2 regions of the Streptomyces sp. NPDC005706 genome follow, and region 2 is predicted to be linked to the other one. Evidence: riboswitches for the same ligand, from Rfam matches in the RefSeq annotation. Region 2 holds a riboswitch; the other holds the start of a gene.

Region 1 (3,404 bases), on a different contig from region 2:
CGAACGGGCCTGGGTCTACGACATCGGCGAGAACGGCGACTGCTCGGTGGACGCGCTGATCTGCGACAACACCGCCGATCTCGTGCACGCCTTCCGGCAGTGGCCCACCGCCAAGGCGTCCTTCGCCACCAAGTTCGTGAACCCGGATCTGCTGGCACTGGATCCGCGGGGCCGCACCCGCGTCCGGTTCTCGGTCATGCCGGGCGAGGACTCCCGGCTGCTGGACATCCGGACGTCACCGGTGGCCGAGCGCGTCGCCGCCGCGGCCGACTTCCTGGACGCGGGGTACGAGGTGCACTTCAACCTCTCCCCCGTGGTGCTGCGCCCCGGGTGGCAGGAGGCCTGGGCCGAACTGCTCCGGCAGCTCGACGACGTGCTCCCGGCCCGGGTCAAGCGGCAGGCGGCCGCCGAGGTGATCACGCTGACCCACAACCGGGAACTGCACGAGGTCAACCTCGGCTGGCATCCGCGCGCCGAGGACGTGCTCTGGCAGCCCGGCATCCAGCAGGGCAAACGCTCCGAGAACGGGGCGCTGAACGTGCGCTACGACCACCTGGTCAAAGCGAGGGCCCTGGACGACCTGCGCGGGCTCGTCGCGGCGCACGCTCCCTGGCTGCGCATCCGGTACGCCTTCTGAACCGGGCCCCGCGGACCGCCTCTGACGCCGGCCGCGGAGTCCGCCACGACGCGTGAGGCACCGGCCCGCGAGCGGGCCGGTGCCTCACGCCGGAGTGCCGGGTGCCTCAGTGGTGCGCGGCCGGGGCGCGCGGACCGGCGTCCTGCCGCTCACCGGCCGTGCGCTCGGCGGTGAGCACACGTTCCGCGAGGACGCCGAAGACCAGCCCGAACGCGGTCCACAGGGTCGCCTGGACGGCCAGTGCCGCCAGGCGGAACCGCCACAGCAGGCTCGGGGAGAAGTCCTTGGGGACCTCGTCGACGGCCGGCAGGAACGCGTAGGCGAGCCCGGCGGCCAGCAGGAAGAACGCGCCCGCGGCCACGGTCGCGTTCCAGTTGCCCAGGCGGGGGGCCAGCCGCTTGCCGAGGATCACCGTGGCGACCGCCAGCAGCACGCTCAGGACCATCATCAGGAAGTACAGCGTCGTGCGCTTACCGATCGTGTCGGGGTCACCGACGGACGGCGGGTTGGCCGGATACTTCAGGAACGGCACGACGTAGACGGCGACGAGGCCGGCGGCCGCCAGGAGCAGCGCGCTCGCGCGCGGCCCGAAGCGGCCGATGCGCCCCAGCGCGAAGCAGTAGGCGAGGGCGGCGATGCCGCCGAACGCGATGCCGTAGAGGAGGACGCCGGTGGACAGGCCGGCGGTCGACTGCATCGTGCGGGAGACCGCCTCCACGCCGTGTTCGTGGGAGTGCGCCTCTTCGTAGGCGATGGCCGAGTCGACACGCGGCTCACCGAGGAAGTAGGCGACGACGAGGGCGAGCAGGCCCGCGGCGAGTCCCGCGAGCATGCCACGCACCAACAGGTTCCGGACAGTTGCCGAGTTCATGAGCTCGTGCGCTTCCTCGCCCCGGTCAGTGGCAGGGGAAGCCGAGCAGATGCCGGGCGTCGTGCACCCACTCGTGCACGTTCTCGCCGGACATCACGGAGGTCGCGCCCTGTTCGGCGCCGACGAAGTACAGCAGGACCAGCATCAGGACGCCGAAGAAGACCGCCCAGGGGGCGATGGCGCCGATCGGCAGCTTGGCGGGGAGGGCGGTGGGGTTGGTGCTGGGCTGAACGGCGGACTGCGCCATGGCAGGACCTCCTGGGGAACTCGCGTCCCTGCTCGGTGGTGCACGGGACGACGGGCGGGTCTGACTTGCCCGGTCCGCACCAGGAATGGTGTGAACGGGGCTTACAGTGGCGCGACCGTGCCGGATTCCCACCGGCTTCCGCATTCCGTCGTCGATATCGCCGAGAAGGTACCGCGAAGCGCGGGTGCGGCCAAGGGCGCACGGGTGCGGGGCGGTGCGCCCCGCGGCCGCCGTACGCTGTGGAACCCCTGTGCCGAAAGGGCCGTTGACCATGCAGGCGACCTCATGACGACCCGAGTGATGTTGATCTCACCGGCGATGAACCCGGCCCTGCGGGAGGCCCGCTTCGACGACGGATGCTCACTCGACGCGGCGGGCGCCGCGCGCGCCCGGTCGGCCGCGGACGGACTGCGGCCCGCCGCCGTGGCCCTCGTCTCCCCCACGGCCCGCTGCCGGGAGACGGCGGCCGCGCTGGGTCTCGACGCACGTGCCGAACCCGCCCTGGCCGGGCTCGGCATGGGCCGCTGGCGGGGGCGGACACTGGAGGAGGTCGGCGCCGCGGAGCCGGAGGCGCTGGCCCGGTGGCTGGCCGACCCGGCGGCGAGCCCGCACGGCGGCGAGTCGGTGCGCCTGCTGTGCGCCCGGGTCGGGGGCTGGCTGGAGGAGGCCGCCCGGTCCGCCGGCCGCACGGTGGCGGTGGTCGAGCCGGAGGTCGTGCGCGCCGTGACCGTGCGGGTGCTCGGCGCTCCGGAGGCCGCCTTCTGGCGGATCGACGTACCGCCCCTGACCGCCGCCGGGTTCACCGGCCGGGCCGGACGCTGGAACCTCACGCCGGCCACCGTCCTGGGCGGGACGAGCGGCACGCCGGAGGGCGCCCCCGACCGCTGAGGAACGCCACCGCCCCCTGGACGCCGTTGCGGCCGGCCGTGAGACTGGGCCGGGTCCGACGCCCCCGGCTCTCCAGGACGGTGACCATGCAAGAGGAACTGCCCCGCGTCGAACTCACCCCACAGGCAGCGGAGTTGGTACGCCGGCTGCGAGCGGAACACGGACCGCTGATGTTCCATCAGTCCGGCGGCTGCTGCGACGGCAGCGCGCCCATGTGCTACCCCGACGGCGAGTTCCGCACCGGCGGTTCGGACGTGCTGCTGGCCGAGCTGGCGGTGGACGGCGTCGAGGAGCCCGTGACCTTCTGGATGTCGCGGAGCCAGTACGAGGCCTGGAGCCACACCCGGCTGATCGTGGACGTCGTACCCGGACGAGGCAGCGGTTTCTCACTGGAGGCACCCGAGGGGGTGCGTTTTCTCACCCGTTCTCGCGTAGTCGACGCCTAGCCGCCCCGCACGTCACCGTCGTCTGGTGCACTTCCCCCGAGCACTGACGGCAGTTGACGAGGCATCAGGGGGCGCGATGAATCGGGACGGGCGGCGGGCGGCGGCGGGCAGATCGGTTCTCACGGTTCTCACGGCGTTCGGCGTACTGGCCGGCGCGGCCCTGGCCGGGGCGGCGCCGGCCGGTGCCGTGCCGGCCGGCGGACCCGGCAGGCGGATCGCTCCCGGGGTCACGTACCGGGAGTTCGACATCACGGCGGCGGCCGGGCGGACCCACGCCCATCTGCTCACCGTCGACCTGGCCGATCCGCACGTCCG
Region 2 (3,404 bases):
CAGGGCCGCCCAGCGCTCCGGCCAGGTGAACTCGACGCCGTAGTGATCGGGGTGCAGGACGCCCTGCGCGGTACGGGTCTTCCGCCAGGCCGGCAGCGGGCCGTTGCGCTCGGCGAGGTCCGCGGAGGCCTCGTACGCGGCGAGCATGATCCGCTCGGCGATCCGGGAGGACAGGGCCTTGGCCTCGGGGGAGTCGAAGGGCAGCCGCAGCTTGAAGAAGACGTCCTGCAGGCCCATCGCGCCCAGGCCCACCGGACGCCAGTTGGCGTTCGACCGGCCCGCCTGCTCGGTCGGGTAGAAGTTGATGTCGACCACGCGGTCGAGGAAGGTGACGGCCGTGCGGACCGTCTCGTCGAGCCGCTCCCAGTCGAGGCCGCCGGCCGCCGTGTCCACGAAGGCGCCTAGGTTGACCGACCCCAGGTTGCAGACCGCGGTCTCGCCGTCGTCCGTGACCTCCAGGATCTCGGTGCACAGGTTCGAGGAGTGCACGACGTGGCCGGCGGTCGCCGTCTGGTTGGCGGTGCGGTTGGCGGCGTCCTTGAAGGTCATCCAGCCGTTGCCGGTCTGCGCGAGGGTGCGCATCATGCGGCCGTACAGGTCCCGGGCGGGCATCGTCTTCTTCGCGAGCCCGGCGGCCTCCGCCCTGCGGTACGCGGCGTCGAACTCCTCGCCCCACAGGTCCACCAGCTCCGGCACGTCAGCCGGGGAGAACAGCGACCACCGCTCGTCGGCGTCGACCCGGCGCATGAACTCGTCCGGGATCCAGTGCGCGAGGTTCAGGTTGTGCGTACGGCGGGCGTCCTCACCGGTGTTGTCGCGCAGCTCGAGGAACTCCTCGATGTCGGAGTGCCAGGTCTCCAGGTACACGGCGGCGGCGCCCTTGCGCCGGCCGCCCTGGTTCACCGCGGCCACCGAGGCGTCCAGCGTCTTCAGGAACGGCACGATGCCGTTGGAGTGCCCGTTGGTGCCCCGGATCAGCGAACCGCGGCTGCGGACACGGGAGTACGACAGGCCGATGCCGCCGGCGTGCTTGGAGAGGCGGGCGACCTGGTGGTAGCGGTCGTAGATGGAGTCCAGCTCGTCCAGCGGGGAGTCGAGGAGGTAGCAGGACGACATCTGCGGATGCCGGGTGCCGGAGTTGAAGAGAGTGGGGGAGGAGGGCAGGTAGTCGAGGCGGCTCATCAGCCCGTAGAGCGCGGCGACTTCGTCCACGGAGCGGGCGGTGTCGTCCTCGGCCAGCCCGGCGGCGACGCGCAGCATGAAGTGCTGGGGCGTCTCGATCACCTGGCGGGTGATGGGGTGGCGCAGCAGGTACCGGCTGTGCAGCGTGCGCAGGCCGAAGTAGCCGAAGCGGTCGTCGGCCGCCGGGTCGACCAGCGCGTCGAGCCGTTCGGCGTGCAGCCGTACGAACTCCGCCGTGCGGTCGGCGATGAGACCCTCCCGGTGGCCCACGGCGACGGACCCGGTGAAGGACGTGACGCCCTGCGAGGCGGCCTCGGCGCGGACGGAGACGGTCAGCAGCCGGGCGGCCAGCCGGGAGTAGGCGGGATCCTCGGAGATCAGTCCGGCGGCCGCCTCCGTGGCCAGCTCGCGCAACTCCGCCTCGTCGGCCCGGGCGGACCGGCCGCGCAGCGCGGCCGCGGCGACTCGGCCGGGATCGGCGTCGGGGAGGTCGGCGGTCAGCTCGGTCAGGGTCCGCAGCAGCGCGGTACCGGGACCGTCGGTCTCCACCGGGGCTCCGCTCGCCGGGATGGCTGAAGCCGGGTCGGCTGGCGCGATGGTCACGTGGGGCTCTCCCTCGCTCGGCACGGGGCCTTGCGGAGGGCAGGGGTCAGCGCGAGCGCGCACGGCGTCGCGTCCCCGGCCCATTCCACGAGGCCCGGACGTCGATGAGCACCCGGACCGGACGGCCGGGCGCGCGCTGCCGACAGGTCCTCGGACTGAAACAGGCGTGCGGAAACACGCAAGTACACCGTTGCGGGACAGTTCCGGATTCGCACCGGATTCCCCTGCGGCGACAGCGAGCATGAGCATACATCTAGTGCCGGGCTGTCGTGTCACCCCCACATGTTGTGCCTGTTGCGTGTTGTGGTGGCTCCGCAGGGTCAACTCGCATGACAGCGGGCCGCCGTGGGTGGTGCCCTCGGCGGCCCGCTGTGGGGTGGTTCGTGGCCGGCTCGCGCTAGTGGGCGCTGCCCGCGGTGGCGGGCGGGAGTTCCACCTCGACCCCCGGGTCGCCCGCGTCCGCCGTGTAGTCCTCCGGCCGGGTCTCGTCGAGGCCCTCCGGGGCCTTCACGGCCTTCAGGACGAACGTGAGCACCACGGTGACCACGACGTTGAGCACGAACGCGGTGAGACCGATGTAGCCGATCTCCCCGATGCCCGGGATCTCCTTCGCGGAGCCGCCGAAGTGCTTCTGGGTCGGCGAGGCCACCCCGTACGCGGCGAGCGTGCCGTACACCATGCCGACCGCCCAGCCGGCGAGCAGCGCCCAGCGGTGGAACCAGCGGGTGAACAGGCCGCCGACCAGGGCCGGGAAGGTCTGCAGGATCCAGATGCCGCCCAGCAGCTGGAAGTTGATGGCGACCGTCTTGTCCATCGTCAGGACGAAGACCAGCGCGCCCACCTTCACCAGCAGCGACACGATCTTGGAGACCCGGGTCTCCTCCTTCGGCGTGGCGTCCGGCTTGATGAAGTCCTTGTAGATGTTGCGGGTGAACAGGTTCGCCGCCGCGATGGACATGATGGCCGCGGGCACCAGGGCGCCGATGCCGATCGCCGCGAAGGCCACACCCGCGAACCAGTCCGGGAACATGTCCTCGAACAGCTGCGGGATCGCCAGCTGGCCGTTGGTGACCTTCACCCCGGCCGCGATCGCCATGAAGCCCAGCAGGGCCAGCAGACCCAGCATCAGCGAGTACAGCGGCAGGAGGGTGGTGTTGCGGCGGATCACCTCACGGCTCTTGGACGACAGGGTCGCGGTGATCGAGTGCGGGTACATGAACAGGGCGAGCGCGGAACCGAGCGCCAGGGTGGCGTACGTCCACTGGCCCGCCTCCGGCGGTGCGAGCGCGCCGCGCGGCTTGCCGGTCGCCGGGTTGACCTGGCTGAAGGCGTCGCCCGCCTTGGCGAAGACGTCGTCGAACCCGCCCAGTTTGATCGGGATGTAGATGATCGCCACCGCGATGACGATGTAGATCAGCGTGTCCTTCACGAACGCGATCAGGGCGGGGGCACGCAGACCGGACGAGTAGGTGTACGCGGCCAGTACGCCGAAGGCGATCAGCAGCGGCAGGTCCTTCACGAACCAGTTGGTGCTCTCGCCGCCGCCGACGCCCATCACGTCCAGCACCGCCTGGATGCCGACGAGCTGGAGCGCGATGTACGGCATCGTCGCGAGGATG

What was found. Region 2 has a riboswitch for cobalamin ahead of ABZ478_RS06085 (ribonucleoside-diphosphate reductase subunit alpha). Riboswitches for the same ligand answer to the same signal wherever they lie in the genome.
Region 1: another riboswitch for cobalamin. It lies ahead of ABZ478_RS15755 (CbtB-domain containing protein); the one in region 2 lies ahead of ABZ478_RS06085 (ribonucleoside-diphosphate reductase subunit alpha).

The regions. Positions count from the first base shown of each region.
Region 1 covers NZ_JBEXYS010000007.1:165,172-168,575, reverse strand. The annotation lists gene ABZ478_RS15765 (spore photoproduct lyase family protein) at 1-637, shown strand, start outside; gene ABZ478_RS15760 (CbtA family protein) at 744-1,508, opposite strand; gene ABZ478_RS15755 (CbtB-domain containing protein) at 1,534-1,755, opposite strand; cobalamin riboswitch at 1,791-1,935, opposite strand; gene ABZ478_RS15750 (histidine phosphatase family protein) at 2,041-2,643, shown strand; gene ABZ478_RS15745 (DUF779 domain-containing protein) at 2,730-3,089, shown strand; gene ABZ478_RS15740 (phosphodiester glycosidase family protein) at 3,166-3,404, shown strand, end outside.
Region 2 covers NZ_JBEXYS010000002.1:550,243-553,646, forward strand. The annotation lists gene ABZ478_RS06085 (ribonucleoside-diphosphate reductase subunit alpha) at 1-1,785, opposite strand, end outside; cobalamin riboswitch at 1,909-2,047, opposite strand; gene mctP (monocarboxylate uptake permease MctP) at 2,183-3,404, opposite strand, start outside.